DNA from 3 places in the Pseudarthrobacter sp. TE9888 genome. Region 2 is predicted to be linked to each of the others. Evidence: riboswitches for the same ligand, from Rfam matches in the RefSeq annotation. Region 2 holds a riboswitch; each other region holds the start of a gene.
The links. Region 2 has a riboswitch for cyclic di-AMP ahead of ACZ9J7_RS11285 (M23 family metallopeptidase). Riboswitches for the same ligand answer to the same signal wherever they lie in the genome.

Region 1 (7,543 bases), 1.5 Mb from region 2:
GACGTCGATTTTGGGGAAGTCCCCACTGGCCTTGAGGCCGATGCCAGCGACGACGAGGAGAACTTTGGCGGCTCGCCCCTGAGCGAGTTCGAGCCTGACGACCTGGAACGCTAGCAACCCTGCCGGCCGGGAATCAGGCCCGGCCCGAAGGGGGAGGAGAACCATGCAATCCAAGGAACTGCTGCAGGAAGCCTTCGGCCGGCTCCCCGGCCTGGTCCGGCAGGCACTCGACGGCCTCGAGGCAGCGCAGCTGCAGCACCGCCCGGGCGGCCACGGCAATTCGATAGCCTGGCTGATCTGGCATACGGGCCGGGTCGAAGATGCGCAGGTAGCCTCCGCCGCGGGCCTGGAACAGGTCTGGATGGCGGAGGGATTCGTAGGCCGCTTTGGCCTTCCGCTCGGCGAGCGCGACACAGGCTATGGGCACTCCAGTGAGCAGGTCGATGCCGTCACGGCGCCCCGGGAACTGCTCCAGGAGTACTACGATGCGGTTCACCGCCAGACCGCCAGGGTGCTCGACGGCATCGGCGACTCCGACCTGGACCGCGTGGTTGACAGGCACTGGGATCCGCCGGTGACCTTTGGGGTGCGCCTCATCAGCATCCTGGGGGACTGCCTCCAGCATGTCGGCCAGGCAGCCTACGCGCGGGGCCTGCACCCGGGGACGGCGGACTCCCGGGGTGCGTGAACTGGCGATACTGGGCACCGCCTCCCAGGTCCCTACGCGGACCCGGAACCACAACGGTTGCTTTCTGCGGTGGGACGGCGCGGGCTTGCTCTTCGACCCCGGCGAGGGCACGCAGCGCCAGATGATCCACGCCGGCGTGGCGGCCGGCCACATCACCAGGATCTGCCTCACCCACGTGCACGGGGACCACTGCTACGGCCTGCCCGGGGTGCTGTCCCGCATGGCATTGGACCGCGTGCCGCACCCCGTCCATTTGCACTATCCGGCCTCCGGCGAGGCGGTGGTGCGGGCGCTGGTGTCGGTGAGTTCACCCGGCATCGACCTTCGGCTCCACCCGCATTCGGGACCCGGACCCGTGGCGGAAGGCCTGGAGGTCCGGCCGCTCAAGCACCGCATCGAGACGTTCGGCTACCTGCTCCGGGAGGCTGACGGGCAAACACTGTTGCCGGCGCGGTTGCGGGCGGCAGGAATTGCCGGCCCGGACGTGGGCCGGCTGCAACGCGACGGCGTCCTTGGGACAGCCAGGCTGGAGGACGTAAGCATCCCCAGGCCGGGCCAGCGCTTCGCCTTCATCATGGATACGGCGCCGTGCCCCGGCGCCGAAGAGCTGGCGGATGGGGCGGACCTGTTGGTCGCCGAGTCGACCTTCAGTGACGACGACGACCCCCTGGCAGGTCGGTACCTCCACCTCACTGCCGGGCAGGCGGGGGCCCTTGCGGCGTCCGCCGGCGCACGCACCCTGGTGCTCACCCACTTTTCCGCACGGTACGGTGACGACGTTTCCGTCCTGGCAGACCAGGCCCAGGCGCGGGCCCCGGGGGTTACCGTGATCGCCGCCAAGGACCTTGACCGCATCCCTGTTCCGCGGCGGCGGCAGCCGGCGCGGGAGGCTGCCGGCCCAACAACGGCGATAGGGTTAAACCATGACGGCAGCAGCTGAATCCACGGTCACGTTCGATGGCCGTTTCGCCCGGGAACTGGCGGAACTCGCCGTACCCTGGCGGGCCGAGGAAGCGCCCAGCCCGGAGCTTCTCGTCCTGAATGACAAACTGGCAGCAGACCTGGGCCTTGACCCGCAGTACCTGCGCAGCCCCGAGGGTGTGCGGCTTTTGGTGGGAAACCACGTTCCAGCGGGTGCCACACCTGTGGCACAGGCGTACGCCGGACATCAGTTTGGCGGGTACTCGCCGCTGCTCGGTGACGGACGGGCCCTGCTGCTGGGCGAGGTCACTGACCGGCGGGGCCGCCTCCTGGACGTCCACCTCAAAGGCTCGGGGCGGACGCCCTTCGCCCGCGCCGGGGATGGCCGTGCCGTCGTCGGGCCCATGCTGCGTGAATACATTGTCAGTGAGGCCATGCATGCACTGCACATTCCCACCACCCGTTCGCTCGCCGTGGTGGCCACCGGGCGGCAGGTCCGGCGCGATGATATGCTGCCCGGCGCCGTCCTGGCGCGGGTTGCGGGCAGCCACCTGCGCGTTGGCAGCTTCCAGTACGCGCGCGCAACCGAAAACATGGACCTCCTGAAGCGCCTGGCGGACCATGCCATCAGCAGGCACTACCCGCATGCGGCCGGTGCCGCCAACCCCTACCTTGCGCTGTTCGCCGCGGTCGTCTCCGCCCAGGCAGAGCTCATCGCCCGGTGGATGCTCGTCGGCTTCGTGCACGGGGTCATGAATACGGACAACATGACCATCTCAGGGGAGACCATCGATTACGGGCCCTGCGCGTTTATGGACGCCTTCAACCCCGCCGCCGTCTACAGTTCCATCGACGTCGGCGGACGCTATGCCTATGCCAACCAGCCGGTCCTGGCCGAATGGAACCTGGCCAGGCTCGCCGAGGCCATGCTGCCGCTGATTGACCAGGACCCGGAGAAAGCCGTGGCCCCGGCAGTGGAGGTCCTGGGCGGTTTCCGGGGCCAGTACAGCAAGGCCTGGACCCGCGGAATGACGGCCAAGATGGGCCTGGACAGCGCCGATGAAAACGGCGTTGCCGGGGCCCTGGTGGATGATGTCCTCGACATCCTCAAGGACGGACCCGTGGACTACACCCTGTTCTTCCGCAACCTGGGTAAAGCCGCCCGTGGAGACCGCCGGCCCGTGCGCGGCATGGTCCCTGACCTTGCCGCCCTCGATTCCTGGCTGGTGCGGTGGCACGAGCTCAAGCCGGCCGCGGAGCTGATGGACAGCGTGAATCCCGCGTACATTCCCCGGAATCACCTTGTGGAGGAGGCGCTGTCGGCAGCAACCGGCGGGGACCGGGGGCCGTTGCAGCAACTGCTGGCGGCTGTCAGCGACCCCTTCAATGAACGGCCCGGCCTCGAACGCTATCTTCAAGGGCCCCCTGAGGACTTCGGCAGCTACATGACGTTCTGCGGGACCTGACCGCGGCGGCCCGTCGAGTGCTTTAACGGCAGGAGGGTGGCAGCCGGTTTCCCGGCTGCCACCCTCCCACAACGGTCGGCACCGCCAAGCGGGCCGGACCGGCGAAGACTAGGCTACGCGCACTGCGGAGTACCCGCCGAGCCAGCTGATGGAGTGCACCTCCGTGTCGAAGCCGTTGACGCCGCCGCTGACAACCTGGCCGTTGCCTGCGTAAACGCCCACGTGGCCGGAGGTGATGATCAGGTCACCGGGGGCGGGAGCGCCCACCACCGTGCCGTACTGGAAGAACTGGGTGGGGGCCAGGTCGCCTACGGACTTGCCGACCGAGCGCAGTGCCTTCTCAACCATTGCGGTGCAGTCCTGCTGGACGCCCAGCTGGCTGTAGGCCGAGGCGAGGATCGCGGCTCCGGTGCCCGAGCCGGTAGTGGAAGCTACAGGCGTGGCGGAGGCGTAGGACATGTTCATGCCGGTGTTGGCCGGTGCGGTGGCGGCTGCCGCCTGCACGGGTGCTGCAGCAGGGGCCGGTGCCGGCGCTGCGGTGTAGCCGGCGCCGGGAATCTGGATCTGGTCGCCCGGGTAAATGACCGAGGACAGGCCAAGGCCGTTGGCGGACAGGACGTCATTGAGGTTGACGCCGTACGCCGCGGCAATGGCGCCGAGGGTGTCGCCGGAAACGACGGTGTGGACATTCCCTGCTGCAGCGGCAGGGGCTGCAGCCGGTGCCGGGGCGGTGGCCTGCATGCTGGTCTGTCCAGTGGTGTCCGGTGCGGTTACACCAGCGTGCGCCGGGGCGCCGACGCCGAACGCAATGCCGGACGCTGCTGCCACAGCAAGCGCCGGGCGGCCCAGTGAACGGGCCTGCGACTTGGCGGTTACGGCGAGGCCCTCGAGCACAATGGAGCGGGCCGGAGTCGCGCGGTGACGGGCTGGAATGGAATTTTTTGACACGGTTGATCGCCTCTCCCATGCCTGCGGGGTGAGCTGTCGGGTTCGGGCTGGAGATACCCGGCCGGAAGCGGCCCCGCGATGGAGGGAGGCGCTATCGACTTAACCCCTAGGCCACATGTGGCCGTGGAAACTTGGTTCCCCCGTCCCTGCCAACTGGAGCGGTTGGATCCCATGGTCAGCGGCAGGGCTCGGCATACTGACGGGAATGTCCCGTCTGGGAGGGACACCTGAAGACCCTAACCCATGTGCACGCCGATTGTCACATTTAGATAACATACGAGGCTGCCCTCTCGAATTGCGCAAACGTGTGGACGATAAGCCTGCTTGCGGTCTGACCTCGGCTGATGCCAGCGCCGCCGTTCACGGTAACAATGTGGAAACGGCTTCCTGTGTGACCCACCAATCCGCCGGTAAGCTTCGGGACTATGCCCCTGTTCGTGACCACCGCCAGGTTCCCTTTGCTCGGGAGCCTGGTGGCTGTTGCCCTGGCCGCCACCGTTGTCCTTCCGGCCGCTGCCGACGACCCGCCTCCGCCCGGCGGGTACCCCTCTTGGGCAGACGTGCAGGCGGCCCAGTCCTCGGAAGCTTCGAAGGCAGCGGAGATCACCACCATCAACGGGCTGCTGTCCGGCCTTGAAGCAGAGTCTGCGGCGGCAGGGGAAGCGGCCGTCCGCTCGGCGGCCGGGTATGCTGCCGCCGCCGCCGGGCTGCAGGCAGCTTCTTCCCGCCTGGAAACACTGTCCGGCCGGGCCGCCCAGGCCAACGCGGAGTTGGCGCGGTACCGGAAAGACCTCGGCGCCTTGGCAGTCGAGTCCTACAAGACCGGCGGAACCAACGCAGGGTTCTTCGTGGCGCTGGATGCCCTGGGAACCAACAGTGTCCAGGGACTCAACCTGGTAAAGCTCGTGGGGGACAAGACTGCGGCCCTGGTCGCTAAGGCGGCGGCTGCGGAAAAGGCCGCCGCCGCCCTTGCCGACCAGGAAAAGGTTGCCAGGAGCGAGCAGGAGCGGCTTTCCGCGGAGGCGAAGGCAACGTTGGATTCCGCCCGCGCGGCCCAGGATTCGCTGGCCCGGCAGGTCGCGGAGGAACAGCGGCATGGCGGCGAACTGACAGCCCAGCTCGCAGCCCTGAAGGGCACGACGGCGGCCCTTGAGGGTGAGTACCGCCAGGGCCAGGCGGCGCAGGCAGCCTACGAGGCGGCCCAGGCGGCCAAGCGCGCCGCCGCGGAGGAGCAGGCACGGCAGCAGGCGGAGGCGGCGGCCAGGGCTGCCGCCGCGGCGGCGCAGCAGCCGAAGGCGCCAGCGCCCGCAGCAAACCCTGCCCCGGCGGGTCCTGACCGGCCAGGCGGTGTCCAACCCGTTCCGGCCCCGCTTCCCGCCGTCGATCCCGGACCGGCCGCCCCGGAAGCGCCGGCCCTGCCGGTTCCGCCCGCCGTCGTCGTTCCTTCCATTCCCGGCGGCGCGGTGAACGATCCGGCCGGAGCGAAAAGCTACGCATCCGGGCGCCTGGCCGCCTTCGGGTGGGGCCAGGACCAGTTCCTGTGCCTGGCCCAGCTGTGGACCAAGGAGTCCAGCTGGCTGACCACCGCCACCAACGCCTACTCCGGTGCCTACGGAATAGCCCAGGCGCTGCCGCCGGGCAAGTACGCCAGCGCCGGCAGCGACTGGCTCACCAGCTACCGCACGCAGGTCGACTGGGGCCTTGGCTACATCAAGGACCGGTATGGTTCCCCGTGCGCGGCCTGGAACCACTCTGTGGCCCTGAACTGGTACTGATTGACGCGTTAGGCTGTTTCCATGCCTGATTTCGAACGGTTCCGCGCGCTGCTCGAAGAGGAGCGGGCGCGGCGCTTGGCACTGCTGCCGGCGCTGCGGGCAGATATCGAAGCCGCAAATTCGGCGCGCCAGGACTCCAATGTGGATGACGAGCACGATCCCGAGGGTGCCACCATTGCCTTCGAACTCTCCCAGGCTTCAGCGCTCCTGAAACAAAGCTCGGCCGGCCTTGGACAGATTGAGGAAGCCCTGGCGCGGCTGGCCGCGGGAACCTATGGAACCTGCGCGGTGTGCGGGGAGCCTATTGCCGAGGGCCGCCTGGAAGCGCGGCCGTGGACGCCGTTCTGCATCCTGCACGCCTCGTCCGGCCGCGGGCGATGACCGGGACCGCGGAGGTGGTGTCGGCGGCGGCGGACTTCGTCGACCGGACGCTGCAGAATGAGGGCTCCTGTTACCGGGCCGACGACGTCGGGAGCCGGCTGGGCGGGCAGCTGGCCTCCTATGGATCGTCGGTGGGGGCCGTCCGGGGGACGGTCCGTGATGCGCTGCGGAAATTCAAGGACCTGGACCACGACGGTACCGTTATGCTGGCCTCCGCCCTGTGGGGACAGCCGCGGCCCGGTTCGCGGCCGGTGTTCGAGCGCCGCCTCGCCGCCGTGGTGCTGCTGCAGACGCGGGTAAGGCTACTCCGGCATTCCGACCTGACCCGGCTGGAGGGGTTCCTCCGTTCCGCCCGGGCAGGGGACCTGGCGGCGCCCCTGCTTTCCGACGTCCTGGTCCCGCTGCTGGCGGGGCTGGGCGGGCGTGAGCGGCAGCGGGCCGGTGTTGTCCTGGCCCGGTGGCGGGAAGATCCGGACCCCGGGCTCCGGGCGGCAGCGGACGCCCTTGAAGAAGACTTGTCCATTTGAAACGCACCGAGGAGATCCACATGAATGAGCCGTTTGACCTTGAGCGTTTTGTTGCCGCGCAAAACACCGGCGGAACCTATGAGCAGGCGCTGGGCGAGCTGCAGGTGGGCACTAAGTCGGGGCATTGGATGTGGTTTGTCTTCCCGCAGCTTGCCGGGCTGGGGCAGAGCGACACGTCACGCAGGTATGCCATTTCGTCCCTTGCGGAGGCGCGCGCGTACTTGGACCACGAGGTGCTGGGTCCACGGCTGCTGGAGTGCGCGCTGGTCCTGGCGAACCATGCCGACCAGTCCGCCGAAAACATCTTCGGTGGCATCGATGCCAAGAAGCTCCGCTCCTCCATGACACTGTTTCTCCGGGCGGCGCCCGGAGAAACAGTGTTCAAGACCGTCCTGGCCCAGTTCTTCAACGGAGAACCGGACCCGGCCACCGACGAACTCCTGGCCGGCCTGGACGCGGGGGACTGACCGCGGAGGCGGTGCGGCGGCAGCGTGTGCGCCGCACCGCCCAGGCGGCCGGGGGGTTACGGCGTCGGGCTGCCGCCGTTGACGTTGAGCGTTTCGCCCACCACGTAGCTGGATTCGGGCGAGGCCAGGAACACGTAGGCCGGGGCAAGCTCAGCAGGCTGGCCCGCCCGGCCCAGGGGAGTGGACTGGCCGAATTCCGGCAGTTCCTCCTTGGGCTGGCCGCTGCTGACCTGCAGCGGGGTCCAGATGGGGCCCGGTGCCACGGCGTTCACCCGGATGCCCTTGGGGGCCAGCTGCTGCGCCAGGCCCTTGGTGAAGTTGTTGATGCTGGCCTTCGTGGTGGCGTAGTCCACGAGGGTCGGCGACGGGT
Region 2 (7,543 bases):
AGTGCGCATGCACTTACCTCTTCACGGCCGCACCCGTCAGGGGCACGAGGGCCGGCTGCCCTCGGCATGTCCGGGCTATGGATCGACATCACAAGAGTAAACAAAGAAGTGCAAAATCAGGTAATCGCCGCCCCGGAGGCCCATTCCGTCCCCGGGACAGGGAAAAGGCGGGGACTGCGGCGGCAACCCCAGTAAGCGCAAAGGACCCCCGCCTTGCTGGCGGGGGTCCTTTGGCAAGCAGTACACTGGCCGGCGCTGGTTCAGGCCGGCACGGGAATGCCTAACGTACGCGGATGGCTACCGGTCCGGAGCCAACATTGGCGCTGAAGACCACGGTGTCGTTGCCGTTGAAGCCGCCGTGGACGGCCATGCCGTTACCGGCGTAAACGGCGATGTGGGCCATGCCGCCGCCACCGTCGGCGTAGTACAGCAGGTCGCCGGGCTGGGCCTGCGACATGGGCACGGTGTCACCCAGCGACAGGTAGCCTGCCGGCCAGTCGTGGAAGTGGATGCCGACGGCGGCCAGTGCGTTGGTCACCAGCATGGTGCAGTCCTGGTGCACGCCGAGCTGGGCGTAAGCGGCGGAGAGGATGGCTGCACCCTTCCCGCTTGCGGAAACCTGGGGGGCGGGAGCGGTGGGAGCAGAGGCCGTAACAACCTTGGCCGTGGCCTTGGGAGCAGCAACAGGCTGCGCCACCGGAGCGGGAGCAGCTTCCTGCACCTGGACCTGGGGCTCAGGCTCTGCGACGGGAGCCGGCGTGGTGGTGACGGCAGGCTTCTCGTAGCTGATGGCAATGGTGGAAGCTGCGGAAATCGGGGCGTCGACGGCGGATTCGACTTCCAGCTGGGACGCCGGAGCGGAATCGCGCTTGACGTTGGCGTCGGCAGCGTTGGCTGCGAGGCCGCTGGTCAGGACCAGGCCGGAAGCCGCAGCGATAACAGCAGCCTGGCGGCCCATGCCACCGGCGTTGTCGCTGACAGCTTTGGCAATGATGGCGATCGAGTTGGTTTTGGTGACCTCGGCGCGGTGCCGTGCGGTAGCACGAGTCGTCATGAGTTCTCTCTTTCGTTTTTCCTTCGGACCGCGTGTAGGCAGGCAAAGGGGGCTGGACGCGCCGGCATCTTGGGGGTACGCCGGCGCATCCCGAACGGGGATCTGGTTTCTAGCGGAAAAGCTGTGGGCAAAGAAATAGCCCTTGGAGCGCTAAGCCCAAGAACTACTTGTTGAGGTGGTAGTACGAAGAGGTACCGGTGGCTGCGGGCGAGTGCAGCAGCGTGCCCTGGGAGGGGTTAAGCGCGCTGATCATCATGCCGTTGCCGACGTAGATGCCTACGTGCGCGCCACCATTCTGGACAACGAGGTCGCCCGGCTGCGGGGTGGAGGTGGGGGTCATGATGCTCCACGCGTTGGTGCGGGGGATGCTGATCCCGGCCTGCGCGTAGACCCACTGGACGAACCCGGAGCAGTCCCAGCCGGTGACCGGGCTGGTGCCGCCCCACACGTAGGCGTGGCCGATGCCGGTGTAGGCGATGGCTGCAATGCCGGAGGTTGCGGCGGACACAGTCTCGGCGGCCTTGGCGGCGGGAGCGGCGTCCTGGCCTGCGGTCGCGGTGGCGGCGCGCTCGGCTGGTGCGGTGGACTGGGGACGCACCGCTTCGACCTTCGGAGCGGCGGTGGTCTTGACGACCGGGCGCTCGAAGGAAACCGTCGCCGTGGGGGCAGCGGTGACGGCCAGTGCAGTCTGTGCCGAGCCGGACTCGGTGGATGCAGAGACACCGGCGGTGGTGTCAGCTGCGTTTGCCGGCAGGCCCATGCTCAGGATGAGGCCCGATGCGGCTGCCACTACGGCAGCCTGGCGGCCTACGGTCCCGGCATTTGCACTCACGGCCCTGGACACGGCGTCCAAGGGGCTGGTGCGAACCGTTTGCGCACGGTGGCGCGCAGAATGATGGCGTGAAGACACGAAGGTAGCCTCTCCCAATGCCTGCGAGGTGAGCTGTCGGATTCGGATGGGAGTCACCCGGCCACACTGCTTCCTGGGAAGCTCGTGACTTAACCCCAAGGCCTTCTGGAGAGAAGGCCAAAATTGGTTCCCCCGCCCCTGCCAGACGATGAAATGCGAACGGACCTTGAGCGGTGGCAGAGTTAGGCAATCCACTCAAGAGCGTCAACTTCGGAAAAGTTGACGCGAGTTAGACGGTACAGCAGTTTTGTTTCAATGTCACATTCAGGTCACGGCAGGTCACTGCGATCTGAGAGTGAGCAATCATTCGGTTACAGCCAGCCCATGGGATCGACCACTTCGCCGTTGACCTGCACCTCGAAGTGCAGGTGGCAGCCGGTGGAGGCACCCGTAGTGCCGCTGAGTGCCACGACTTCTCCACGGGAGACCGTCTGGCCCACCTTGACGTTGAAGGACGACAGGTGGTTGTACGTGGTTTCCAGCCCGTTGCCATGGTCGATGACCACCCGGTTTCCGCCGCCGAACTGGTGCCAGCCCGCGAAGGTAACGGTGCCGGTCGCAGCGGCCAGGACGGACGTCCCGCATTGCGCCACGAAGTCCTGGCCTCGGTGGAAGTCGCCGGAGCCGCCGGTAATCGGGCTCACCCGGTATCCGAACGGTGAGGCGGTGGTGAGGGTGGCAAGTGGTGCAGCCAGGGTGCCGGCCGACGCGGCCCGGGTGACCGAGCCCGCTGACTGGGCGCTCAGGAGCTGCTTGAGCTTCCCGTCGGGGTCAGCCTGGGTCACCACGGCCGAGCGGCTGAAGTCGATCTGGGCGCCAATATCGGCGGAAATCTGCGGCTGCGGACTGACGGAGGATGCCGCCAGGGGCGCGTTGCCGGACGCATCAGTGGCCATGACCGGGCTGGTGGCGGGCACTGTGACCGTCAGCACCAGGCCGGTGGCGGCCAGGGCGATTCCGGCCTTCTGGCCGATCCCGCTTGCGGCGGCGAATTCCGTTACCTGCCGCAGGGGCCCCCGGCGGCGGCGCGCGTCGCGATGCAGATCGCGGGGGCGCTCCGCTGCTGCGTCTTCGACAACCCGGGGTGCCGAAGGGGGGCTGGCTGCGCGGCGGCGCCCCCTGGAGGTCTGCGTGGTCAAGAAGGGTTCCTCTCTGGAAAAGCCTGCGGAGTTAGCTGTCGGATTCGGGTCAGAGAGATCAAGGACCCGGCCCGTCACGGCAAGCTTCTGCACAGGGGTATTCCCGGAAGAATCCTTCACTGGAGAGGCTTGCTGCTGACGGACTTCACCCCAAGGCAGTCCCCCGCTGCCGCTTGTGGTTCCCCCGCCTCTGCCAGTAACGACTCGTGCACCCGATCCGCTGGCAGAGCTCGGCTCCGGATCGGGTAACGCTTAAGTATCAACGAATGGTTCCACTATAGGGCCTTAAGACCCTAGGTAACAATTCCGTTATCTTTGCTTGGAAGTGCCTCGTCGGGGTAAAAAGCCGGGCGTCAGGCCTGGGCCACGGCAACGAAAACGTGGGCGGCGACCTCGGGCGGCAGCTCCAGTGCGCCCTCGATGCCAGGGACCCGCACGGAGATGTAATCACCCACGCGTTCCAGCGCCACTGCGGCACCGGGCCGGATTCCGCCTTCGTCAAGTTGCGCCAGCAGTTCCGGCTCCACCTGGATTGGTTCAGCGAGCCGGCTGATGGTGACAACAGAGGCCGGAGCGTAGCCCTTCATGGCCTCGACCAGGCTGATGGCCCCGTCGGCGCCACCGCGGGCAGGCTGTCCACCCAAAGCGGCGAGCCCGGGGATGGGGTTGCCGTAGGGCGATTCGGTGGGGTGGTCCAGCATTTCGTAAATGCGCCGCTCGACCCGCTCGCTCATGACATGTTCCCAGCGGCAGGCTTCGTCATGCACGTAGGCCCAGTCCAGGCCGATGACGTCGGCCAGCAGGCGTTCGGCCAGCCGGTGCTTGCGCATGACCTCGGTGGCCCGCTTGCGGCCTGTGTCCGTAAGTTCCAGGTGCCGGTCACCGGAGACGACCACGAGCCCGTCGCGTTCCATCCTGCCGATGGTCTGGGACACGGTGGGGCCGGAGTGGCGCAGGCGCTCGGCAATACGGGCCCGGAGGGCGACGATGTTTTCTTCCTCAAGCTCCAGGATGGTCCTGAGGTACATCTCCGTAGTGTCGATCAGATCCGTCATCCAGCTCAGCTCCTCGAGCGCAGTACCTTGCGTTGTCCCACCGTATCGCCTCTTCCCGCGAGGTAGTTCGGGGGCCAGCTTAGCCTATTTTGAGTTTGTCCGAATAGCCGCGCTTCCTGCGGTACCGCACGGGCGGCCCGTCTCAATGTCTGGACTTTGGGCCCGCCGGCTCCCGCCGCCCCTGCCATTCAGGCAGAATGGTGAAGGCCCGCTGCGCAGCCATCGCCTGCTGCCGGCCGAGCCATGACCCGCCCGTCCGGACCAAACTTTCGTCCCCGCCGAATTGGAGCACCTGTGAGCGACACCAGCATCACGATCCCCGCCGACCTCCTGCCGAAGGATGGGCGGTTCGGCGCCGGCCCGTCCAAGGTCCGCCAGGAACAGATCGATGCGTTGGCAGCAGCGTCCAAGACCATCCTCGGCACCTCGCACCGGCAGGCGCCGGTCAAGAACCTGGTGGGATCTGTCCGCGAAGGGCTGAGCCAGTTCTTCCGCGCCCCGGAGGGCTATGAAGTGGTCCTCGGCGTGGGCGGCTCCACCGCTTTCTGGGACGTCGCCAGCTTCGGCCTCGTGGAGAAGAAGGCCCAGCACCTGTCCTTCGGCGAGTTCGGATCCAAGTTCGCCGCCGCTACCAACAAGGCGCCCTTCCTGGAGGCGTCCTCGATCATCAAGTCCGAGCCGGGCACGCGGCCGGCGGCCCAGGCCGAGGCCGGCGTTGATGTCTATGCCTGGCCCCAAAACGAGACCTCCACCGGTGTGGCTGCCCCCGTCACGCGCGTTTCCGGAGCCGACGAGGGATCGCTGGTCCTGGTGGACGCCACCTCCGCGGCCGGCGGCCTGGACGTGGACGTTGCCCATAGCGACGTCTACTACTTCGCCCCGCAGAAGAACTTCGCCTCCGACGGCGGCCTGTGGCTGGGCCTGTTCTCCCCCGCCGCGATCGAGCGTGCCGCACGGATCAAGGCCGCCAACCGTTGGATCCCGGACTTCCTGGATCTCCAGACCGCGATCGACAACTCCCGCCTGAACCAGACGTACAACACGCCGTCGCTGTCCACGCTGGTCACCCTGGACGCCCAGGTCCAGTGGCTGAACGCCAACGGCGGCCTGGATTTCGCGGCCGCACGCACCGCCGACTCCGCCGGACGCATCTACAGCTGGGCGGATGCCTCCGAGTTCGCCACCCCGTTTGTGGCCAAGGCGGAGGAACGCTCCAACGTCATTGCCACCATCGACTTCGACGAGTCGGTTGATGCGGCGGCTGTAGCCAAGGTCCTGCGCGCCAACGGCATCGTGGACACTGAGCCCTACCGGAAGCTGGGCCGCAACCAGCTGCGCATTGCCACCTTCGTGGCCATCGAGCCAAGCGATGTCTCCGCCCTGCTGTCCAGCATTGACTACGTGGTGGGCGAGCTGCGGAAGTAGGCGCGGAGGACAGTCAGGACAACATACGACGGCGCCGCCCGGGTTCATCCCGGACGGCGCCGTTTTCGTTTGTCCCCGGCGGGGGTGGCCGGCTTCCCGGCGACGGGTGCGGTCAGGCTTCCGCCTGGGTGCCGGCGTCGCCCGTTGGATCCTCCGCCGCTGTTTCCTCGCTTGCGGATTCCGGGGCCGTTTCCTGGCTGCCTGCTTCGGACTCCTGCTGCTGGTCCTCGGGGCGGACACGCTCGGCCCAGGGCACCCACTCCGGGGCCAGGATCGAATCTTCCGACGGCAGGAGGCCCAGCTCATTGACCGTGACCACTTTCGAGCGGGAGTTGCGCGTCAGCACCGCGTACCACTGCCACCCCGCGTATCCGGGCAGCCTGGACTCAAACAGGTGCGTGACCAGCCGGTCGCCCTCGCTCTTGGCGGCCAGGTGCGGCCCGATGGTGGCCGCAGGCGTGATGCCCTCCACGGCGGTCCGGGCCGTGTCCACGGCGGCGGCCAGGAATGCGTCCGGCTTGCCGGTGCGCCACACGGGAACGCCTGCCTTGCGCTTGGGCGGAGTCTTGGCAGCCTGCTCCTGCACCGGCGTGCCCGGCTGTTCAGAATCGGGAGTCATGGGCGCCTAAACGTCGAGCTCGTCGGCGACCTTGCGGAGGGCGGCAGCAATGGCCTTGCCCTTGTTGCCGTCCGGGTACTTGCCCTTGGACAAGGTCCCTGACAGGTTGTCCAGGACCGTTACCAGGTCCTGGACCAGCGGGGCAAGGTCCTTGGCGCTCGGGCGCTTGGCCTTGGCAATCGAGGGAGTCTTGTCCAGGACGCGCAGGCCCAGCGCCTGGGCGCCCTTGCGCCCGTCGGCTACGCCGAACTCCACCCGGGTGCCGGCTTTGAGCTCGCTGACGCCTTCGGGCAGCGACGACTTGGGCAGGAAGACCTCCTGGCCATCCTCGCCCGCGAGGAACCCAAAGCCCTTATCCTTGTCATACCACTTGACCTTGCCGGTAGGCACGTAATCAACCTTCTTCGTTCTGCTGTCATGAGACACGGCCGGCCTCCACCGCATCCGCATGGTTGTGCGGGTTCAGGGTATGGCGAACCGGGACCGTGTTGGTCTGTATGCTTCAAGGTTATCCTGCCGCATGGCCTATCGACGCTTTGGGCGGCACTGTTCCGCCGCAGGCGCAAGGCCCTGCTTTACCCGCACCGCGCCGGGCGCGGTAGCGTTGCGTCCATGACTCCCTCGCGTTACCGGCGGCCGCTGATGGTCCTCGCCGCAGTTGTTGCCGTGCTGTCCCTGATAGCCGTGGCAGCTGTCATGGCCCTGGCCTTCGCCGGTTCGGTAGCCCCCACCTGGATCACCTACACCGCGCTGTACGGCCTTCCCGTAGCTTTCATCCTGATGCTCCTGCTGGTCCTGGACGGAGTTGCCGCCCGGCGGCGGGCGGGAAGGGCCCAGCAGCGGTAACGTTGGACTGATGTCCCTCATTCGCGCGCTTGGCAAGGACCTGGAGGCACGCAGCGACGATTCGTTGCGGGCGTTGTTCGCCGCGCGGCCGGACCTCATGACCCCTTCCGTTCCTGACTTCGCTGCCCTGGCAGCCCGCGCAAGCTCCCGGGTCAGCGTCCAACGCGCCCTGGAGCGGCTCAACCGTCCCCACATGCAGGTCCTCGAGACCCTGCACCTGTGCACCAACACCGACACCGGGCACAGCGCCTCCGCCGAAGCCGTGCACAAACTGATCCACGGTTCCACACTGGCCACTGTCGACCGAATCCTGGCCGGCCTGCAGGAGCTCGGCCTGGTGCACCCCGCCGCTCCCCCACACGGCACCCCGTCACCGGCGGCCAGCCAGCCGTACTACCTCCCCGTGGGCTCGCTCAAGGATGTGGTGGGAATCTATCCGGCCGGCCTGGGGCGCAGCTATACCGAACTGGTCCGCCTGCAGCCGGCTTTCGCCCA
Region 3 (7,543 bases), 150 kb from region 2:
GGGGCACTTGCCCTGGTGCACCGGACGACGACGCCTGACCGGTGGGCGGAAGTCCTCACCGTCGTGGCGGCGAACCTTGCGGCCACGGCAGTGCGGTTCCTGCTGTTCCGGCTCTGGGTGTTCCGGGAACGGACTCCGCGGGCGAAAACGGGCGACCCGGGCGGTACCACCGTTCCGGCACAAGAGCCCGGCGAAAACACCGAAGCCGGCACCGAAGCCACCCCCTCCACAGAAACGGCAGCATCATGACCTCCACCATTTCTCCTGCCGGCCAGGCTGCCGGCATGCAAGCACCTTCTGCCGGCCCGGACCTGCAGCCGGCAGCCGGCGGGACCGCGCCCCGCTGGAAGTGCTACGCGTTCGGAAACCAACCGCGCTGGGTACGGCCTTCCGCCGCAGGGCTCCTGCTGGCCACCGCCGTCCTGTACTTGTGGAACCTGGCAGCAACCGGCTACGGCAACTCGTTTTACGCCGCAGCCATCCAGGCCGGCACCAAGGACTGGACCGCCTTCCTCTTCGGCTCGCTCGACGCCGGCAATGCCATCACCGTTGACAAACCACCCGCAGCGCTGTGGATCCCGGCGCTGGCAGGCCGGATCTTCGGCTTCTCCTCCCTGAGCATGCTGGTGCCCGAAGCGCTCATGGGCGTGGCCGCCGTCGGCTTCCTCTACCTGGCGGTCAAGAGGGTTTCCGGGCCGGCGGCAGGCCTGCTGGCAGGTGGTGCCCTGGCCCTGACGCCCGTTGCTGCGCTGATGTTCAAATTCAACAACCCGGACGCCATGCTCACCCTGTGCCTGGTGCTCGCGGCGTACTTCACCACCCGCGCCATCGAGCGCTCGGGCTGGAAGTGGCTGGTGGCGGCGGGCGCCGTGATTGGCCTGGCGTTCCTCACCAAAATGCTGCAGGGGTTCCTGGTGGTACCGGCGCTGGCGCTGGCCTACCTGTGGGCGGCGCCGGCCCCGGTGGGACGCCGGGTGGTGCACCTGCTGGGCGCACTCGGCGGCATCGTTGTGGTGGCTGGCAGCTACGTTGCCTTGTTCCAGCTGACGCCCGCCTCTGCCCGGCCTTACATGGCCGGCTCCACCACCAACAGCTTCCTGGAACTGACCTTCGGCTACAACGGGCTGGCCCGCATCACTGGTTCGGGTGAAGGGATGCCCGGCGGCGGCGCAGGAGGAGCGGCCGGCGGACCAGGGGGCTTCGGCGGAGCGAACGGCGGATTCGGCGGAGCCGCCGGCCTGCTCCGGATGTTCGGGACCAGCTTTGGCGGCGAAGTGTCGTGGCTGTTGCCCGCGGCCCTGGTCCTGCTGGTGGCCGGCCTGTGGTTCACGCGGCGTGAAGCGCGCACCTCTCGTAGCCGGGCAGCACTGATCATGTGGGGCGGCTGGCTGCTGGTCACCGCCGGAGTCTTCAGCTTCATGAGCGGCATCGTCCACCCCTACTACTCCGTGGCGCTCGCCCCGGCGATCGCCGCCCTGGTTGGCATAGGTGCCGTGGAACTTTGGCGGGGCCGCGCCTACTGGCCGGCCCGGACGGTGCTGGCCGTGACGGTCCTGGGCACGTCCCTCTGGTCCGCCGTACTCCTGGGCCGGGACGCCGCGTGGCTCCCCTGGCTGCGCATCGCCGTGATCGTCCTCGGTGTCCTGGCAGCTGCCGGGATCCTGCTCCGCCTCGACGCACTGGGGGCCGGCGGACGGTTCCGGCGTGCAGGGGCGGCCGCCGTCGTCGCCGTATCCCTGCTCGCCGGCGGCCTCGGCACAACTGCCTGGACCCTGGCCACCGCGGCTTCCGCACACTCGGGCTCCATTCCGACGTCGGGGCCCGCAGGTTCGTCGGCAGGCAGCTTTGGGAACCGGGCCGCGGGCTTCCGCGGCGACCGCACCGACCGCACGGACGCGAACGCCGGAACTGACGGGGCCGCCTCCGGCGGTGACGGGTTCGACCCGGCGAACGGCTTTGACCCCGCGGATGGAATTGGTGGTTCAGCCGGTGGCCCCGGCGGTGAAGGTACCGCCGACGCCGCCGTGACCACGCTGCTCTCCTCCACCACCACGAAATGGTCCGCCATCGTCTCGGGCGCCAGCCAGGCAGCCGGCCTGGAATTGGCAACGAACACCAACGTCATCGCGCTGGGCGGCTGGAACGGCGGGGATCCGTACCCCACGCTCGCCGAGTTCCAGGACATGGTGTCCAAGGGCGAGATCGGATACTACATCCAGGGCGGCGGCATGGGCGGAGGCGGCATGGGCGGCCGCGGGGGCAACTCCGAGGTGGCCGCCTGGGTAGAGGCGAACTTCCAGGCACAGACCGTGGGCAACTCCACTGTCTACCGCCTGGCGGAGTAGCACGCCATGGCCAGCCACTACGGGACCCCGCCGTACCCACGAACCGCGGCCGGCGTTGAGCGGCCCTCCGGGGCACGCGCAGCCGAAGACCGCGCAACCGAAGCACGCGCAGCCGAAGACCGGAAGGCCGGAGCCCGGACTTCCGGGGACGGCGGAACACAGTCCGGCCGGCTTCCACGGGATCCCTTGGCCCTCCGCCGGCACCTGGAACTGGCGGCGGTACTGGCAGGAACGGCCGTGCTGTACCTCTGGAACCTCGGCGCATCAGGCTGGGCCAACGCGTTCTATTCCGCCGCGGCCCAGGCGGGATCGCAGGACTGGACCGCGTGGTTCTTCGGTTCCTCGGACGCCGCCAACTCAATCACGGTGGACAAGCCGCCGGCCTCGTTGTGGATCATGGGGCTGTCCGTCCGGATCTTCGGTTTAAGCCCGTGGAGCATCCTGGTCCCGCAAGCGCTGATGGGGGTCGGGGCCGCCTGGCTGCTCCACCTTGCTGTGCGCCGGGCAGCGGCGCACGCCACGGGTAACGCCGCCCTCGCCCACAGGGCCGGGTTGCTGGGCGCTGCCGTCCTCGCCCTCACGCCGGTTGCCACGCTGATGTTCCGGTTCAACAACCCGGACGCCCTGCTGGTGCTGCTCATGACTGCCGCCGCGTACGGGGTCCTCCGTGCAATCCAGGAGGGCCGGTTGCGCTGGCTCCTGCTGGCCGGCGTGTTCCTGGGCTTCGGCTTCCTGGCCAAGCAACTGCAGGTCCTGCTGGTGGTTCCCGGGTTCGCCGTGGCCTACCTGGTCGCGGCGCCGGGCAGGCTGGGCCGGCGCCTCCTGGGGCTGGCGGCGGCGGGGGCAGCGATGGTGGTTTCCGCGGGCTGGTGGCTCGCGGCCGTGGAGCTGACGCCTGCCGGCATGCGGCCCTACATTGGCGGGTCGCAGGACAACTCCATCCTGGAGCTCACCCTTGGCTACAACGGGCTGGGGCGGCTGACGGGCGACGAGACGGGCAGTGTGGGCGGCGGCAACGGGTGGGGCGTCCCCGGCCTGTTCCGGATGTTCAACAGCGAGTTCGGGGGCCAGATAGCGTGGCTGCTTCCCTCCGCCCTGATCCTTGCGGCGGGCCTGCTGTGGGTGTGCCGGCGGGCACCGCGGACGGATCCGGTGCGTGCGTCGGTGGTGGCCTGGGGCTCGTGGGTCCTGGTGACGGGCCTGGTGTTCAGCTTCATGGCCGGCATCATCCACCCCTACTACGCGGTGGCGCTGGCGCCGGGAATTGCGGGGCTTACCGGCCTGGGCGCTGTCCTCCTGTGGCAGCACAGGCAGCAGCCGGCTGCTGCAATCCTGCTCGCGGCGGCGGTGGCAGCGGCCGCCCTGACGGCGTTTTCGCTGCTGGGCACCACATCGGCCTACGGTCCGTGGCTGCGCTGGCTGGTGCTGGCAGCAGGCCTGGCCGCGGCGGCCGGAGTGGGCCTCAACCGGTTCCTGGGCCGCCGCTCCCTGCTGCGGACGACGGCGGCGCTGGCCGTTGCTGCGTCGCTCGCCGGGCCGCTGGCCTACTCCGTCTCCACGGCGTCGGCGGCGCACAGCGGGGCAATCGTCAGCGCAGGACCCACGACAGGGTTCGGTGCGGGGCCGGGCGGCGCACCCGGTGGCGCCGGGGGCAACCGGAACGGATTCGGCCCCAGTGGCACCGGGAGCACGGGCAACGCGGCCCAAGGCACACCGGGACAAGGCACTCGAGGACAAGGCTTCCGGCAGCAAGGCACCCAAGGCGGCACGGGGTTTGCCGGGAACCGCAGCGGAGGCATGGGCGGGCTCCTGGGTGCCCCCACGCCGTCGGCCGACCTGGTCACCGCGCTCCAGGCCGGGGCGTCAAGCTACACCTGGGCCGCGGCCGTGGTGGGTTCCAACAACGCCGCCGGTTACCAACTGGCGACCGAACTTCCGGTCATGGCGGTGGGCGGCTTCAACGGCACCGACCCCTCCCCCACGCTGGCGCAGTTCCAGGAGCTGGTGTCCCAGGGAAGGATCCATTTCTTCATCGCGGGCGGAACCATGCGTTCCTCCAGCGGCTCGGATGAGGCAACCCGGATTACTGAGTGGGTGGCAGCCAATTTCCAGGCGCAGAGCATCGGCGGCACCACGGTGTACGCCCTGTCTGGCCAGTAGCGAAGCAGTCCGGCCCGGGCCGGAAGTCCCTGCGGGCCGGACTGCCTCAGGCCATCACTCCTCCGTTCGCGCTGCCGCAAACCGACGCGCTGGATCCGTGACTTCCGTTACCTAAACGTGACTTCCGCTTAATCTTCCTGTACCGTCGATTGGGTGCGGTCCCCGTTCGGACCGCATATCCCGGGTTGACGCCAAGCTCTGCCGCTTCCCCGGATTCCGATTGAGCAACGGCAGAGGCGGGGGACCCACCGTCCCGGGCAATAACTGCCCTTGGGGTTAAGCCAGTACGTGATTTTCATTCCGTACGGCCGGATGCCCTCATCCGAACCCGACAGCTAACTCCGCAGGTGTGAGAGGCGATCAATCATGTCCAAAAACACGGCAGAATCATGCCTGCACGCTAAACACAGGGCCAAGCAGCAGGCCAAGAAGACCACCCTCGGCCAGCGCGCCGCAGTTCTTGCGGCATCGTGCGCGGTGCTGGTGGGGGTAGGCGCGGCCGGACAGGCCACCAGCAGCATGGCCCCGGCGTCGTCCACCCAGTCAAACACGGCAGCAGCTGACGCCCAAATGAGCATCGAGAAGAGCGAAATCCGCTCCAACCCGGTGGAGAGCCCCGCTCCCGCAGCCATCAGCGTAGCGCCGCAGGCGGCTGAACCGGCTCCGGCAGCAGCGCCAGCGGCTCCCGCACCGGCAGCCCCTGCGCCTGCTCCCGCACCGGCGCCCGCCCCTGCCCCCGCACCTGAGCCTGCACCTGCCGTCGCGGTCAACGATCCTGCTGGCGCCCAGGCCTACGCGGCCGGCCAACTGGCCACATTCGGCTGGGGACCGGACCAGATGCAGTGCCTGCAGACCCTGTGGACCAAGGAATCCGACTGGACCACCACGGCCACCAATCCCAGCAGCGGGGCGTACGGAATCGTCCAGTCCCTTCCGGCCGAGAAGATGGCCAGCTCGGGCGCGGACTACCTCACCAACTACCGCACCCAGATCAACTGGGGCCTGGATTACATCAAGAAGAGCTACCAGTCCCCCTGCGGCGCACTGAGCTTCCACCTGGCGCACAACTGGTACTAGGCACCACTCCCCTGCCGCAACGCGACGAAGCGGCACCTTCAGCTGAGCCTTTCCAGCCTTGACGGCCGCCCGACGACGCGTCCCGGCCCCCGCCGTCGTACGCCTTGGAGTGGGGCCCGGCAGGGAATACCGCCTAGACTGCGGGCCGCATCCCGAGGGATGCGGCCCGCAGTGGTTTAAGGTGCAGGGCTCTGCGCCGTGCCTGCCCCGGGGTTACGCCACGGGACGTACTGGACAGACCACCTGTTGCCGTCCGGATCGGCGAAATACACGAAGTGGCCCCAGTCCTGGACGTCCACGTCACTGACATCCACGCCGTTGTTCTTCAGAAAGTCGTGAGCCGCGGTGATGTCGCTGACCACCAGCTGCAGGTTTGCTCCGGTGCCGGGAGGTGCGTCCGTCAATCCCTCGCCAATGCAGATGGAGCAGGCCGAACCGGGCGGCGTCAGCTGCACGAAGCGGATGTCGTCCGAGGGCCGCTCGTCGTAGTCGGCGTTGAAGCCCACCTTGTTGACGTAGAAATCCTTGGCGCGGTCAACGTCGGAGACGGGGACAAAGGCAAGTTCAAGTTTCCAGTCCATCCGCACAGGCTAGCGGCGGCACACCGGCCCGGAAAGGCCCAGCGCAAATGGGGCCGTCGAAAATGGCCCTTATCCCGACAGGTCGCGTCCTGAAAGGCGGGAGGCTACCCGGCGATGCCGTAGAGGCGGTCGCCGGCGTCGCCCAGTCCGGGAACGATGTAGGACTTCTCGTTGAGCTTCTCATCGATGGAGGCCAGGACGATGTGCACGTTGGCTTCGCCGAGTTCCTCCTCCAGCTTGGCCAGGCCCTCCGGAGCCGCGAGCAGGCAGATGCAAGTGACGTCCGAAGCGCCCCGCTTGAACAGGAACTTGATGGCCTCGCGCAGCGTGCCACCGGTGGCCAGCATGGGGTCCAGGACAAACACCTGCCGGCCGGTCAGGTCCTCGGGGAGGCGCTCGGCGTAGGTGATGATGTCCAGCGTTTCCTCATCCCGGGCCATGCCCAGGAAGCCCACCTCGGCGGTGGGGACCAGCTTGGTCATGCCCTCCAGCATGCCAAGGCCTGCCCGGAGGATGGGGACCACCAGCGGGGTGGGCTTGGTGAACGCCGTGCCGATGGTGGTGCTGACGGGTGTCTCGATGGTGACGGGCTCGGTGCGGACCTCCCGCGTGGCTTCGTAGGCCAGCAGGGTCACCAGCTCTTCCGTCAGCTGGCGGAAGACCGGCGACGGCGTGTTCTTGTCCCGCAGGACGGTGAGCTTGTGGGCGACCAAGGGGTGGTCAACAACGAGAGTACGCATCCCCCAAAACTATCATCCGGCGGTGTCCTTGTTATGGCCGCCGTGGGCGTGCTCACTGCCGCCGTCGCCCCTATGGTGCACTTCCTCGGCCACCACGTCGCGGACGATTGGACGGTCGAACGACGGCGCCGCACCGGCATGCTCCCGCCTGCGGACCAAGTGGAACAACCTGTGCGCCAGAATGACCACGCCCACCCAGGTCAGGCCGAGCAGCCACCCGGCCATGACATCGGTCAGCCAGTGGTGGCCGAGGAAGACGCGGCTCAGCCCCATGGCGATGATGAAAAGCGTGCCGGCCGTGATGGCCGAGACGCGGACCACCATGGCCTGGAACTGGAGGCAGATCAGGTACACCACCAGGCTGATCACCACGGTGGTGTTCAGGGTGTGGCCACTGGGGAAAGACGGTGAATCCTCGTAAGGGGGTACCGCATCCGCGTGGTCCGGGCGCGTGCGGCCCACCAGCTTCTTGCCGAACGTCGTGGCCATGATGGAGACGGCCGCTGCTCCGCCAATCAGGATGAGGGGCCGCCAGTTCCGGCTGAGGAAGGTCAGCCAGGCGGTGAGGATGCTGGCGAGGATGGGCATTCCGATTCCGCCGCCGATATTGGTGAAGCCGGTAACGAAAGCGTCGAGTCCG

Region 1: another riboswitch for cyclic di-AMP. It lies ahead of ACZ9J7_RS18000 (LysM peptidoglycan-binding domain-containing protein); the one in region 2 lies ahead of ACZ9J7_RS11285 (M23 family metallopeptidase).
Region 3: another riboswitch for cyclic di-AMP. It lies ahead of ACZ9J7_RS10645 (aggregation-promoting factor C-terminal-like domain-containing protein); the one in region 2 lies ahead of ACZ9J7_RS11285 (M23 family metallopeptidase).

Annotation. Positions count from the first base shown of each region.
Region 1 covers NZ_JBWBRD010000002.1:3,776,987-3,784,529, reverse strand. The annotation lists gene ACZ9J7_RS18020 (hypothetical protein) at 1-114, shown strand, start outside; gene ACZ9J7_RS18015 (mycothiol transferase) at 164-688, shown strand; gene ACZ9J7_RS18010 (ribonuclease Z) at 681-1,628, shown strand; gene ACZ9J7_RS18005 (protein adenylyltransferase SelO) at 1,612-3,075, shown strand; gene ACZ9J7_RS18000 (LysM peptidoglycan-binding domain-containing protein) at 3,184-4,023, opposite strand; cyclic di-AMP (ydaO/yuaA leader) riboswitch at 4,027-4,197, opposite strand; gene ACZ9J7_RS17995 (aggregation-promoting factor C-terminal-like domain-containing protein) at 4,449-5,798, shown strand; gene ACZ9J7_RS17990 (TraR/DksA family transcriptional regulator) at 5,820-6,179, shown strand; gene ACZ9J7_RS17985 (DNA alkylation repair protein) at 6,176-6,706, shown strand; gene ACZ9J7_RS17980 (DUF1810 domain-containing protein) at 6,727-7,173, shown strand; gene ACZ9J7_RS17975 (glucose 1-dehydrogenase) at 7,230-7,543, opposite strand, start outside.
Region 2 covers NZ_JBWBRD010000002.1:2,280,814-2,288,356, reverse strand. The annotation lists gene ACZ9J7_RS11300 (HNH endonuclease) at 1-9, opposite strand, end outside; gene ACZ9J7_RS11295 (C40 family peptidase) at 281-1,054, opposite strand; gene ACZ9J7_RS11290 (C40 family peptidase) at 1,218-1,898, opposite strand; cyclic di-AMP (ydaO/yuaA leader) riboswitch at 1,969-2,147, opposite strand; gene ACZ9J7_RS11285 (M23 family metallopeptidase) at 2,276-3,103, opposite strand; cyclic di-AMP (ydaO/yuaA leader) riboswitch at 3,108-3,318, opposite strand; gene ACZ9J7_RS11280 (iron-dependent transcriptional repressor DtxR) at 3,457-4,158, opposite strand; gene serC (phosphoserine transaminase) at 4,453-5,583, shown strand; gene ACZ9J7_RS11270 (DUF3027 domain-containing protein) at 5,696-6,202, opposite strand; gene ACZ9J7_RS11265 (cold-shock protein) at 6,209-6,592, opposite strand; gene ACZ9J7_RS11260 (hypothetical protein) at 6,815-7,048, shown strand; gene ACZ9J7_RS11255 (helicase-associated domain-containing protein) at 7,059-7,543, shown strand, end outside.
Region 3 covers NZ_JBWBRD010000002.1:2,128,772-2,136,314, reverse strand. The annotation lists gene ACZ9J7_RS10660 (bifunctional glycosyltransferase family 2/GtrA family protein) at 1-249, shown strand, start outside; gene ACZ9J7_RS10655 (glycosyltransferase family 39 protein) at 246-2,345, shown strand; gene ACZ9J7_RS10650 (ArnT family glycosyltransferase) at 2,352-4,505, shown strand; cyclic di-AMP (ydaO/yuaA leader) riboswitch at 4,703-4,866, shown strand; gene ACZ9J7_RS10645 (aggregation-promoting factor C-terminal-like domain-containing protein) at 4,872-5,582, shown strand; gene ACZ9J7_RS10640 (VOC family protein) at 5,759-6,163, opposite strand; gene upp (uracil phosphoribosyltransferase) at 6,268-6,903, opposite strand; gene ACZ9J7_RS10630 (phosphatase PAP2 family protein) at 6,916-7,543, opposite strand, start outside.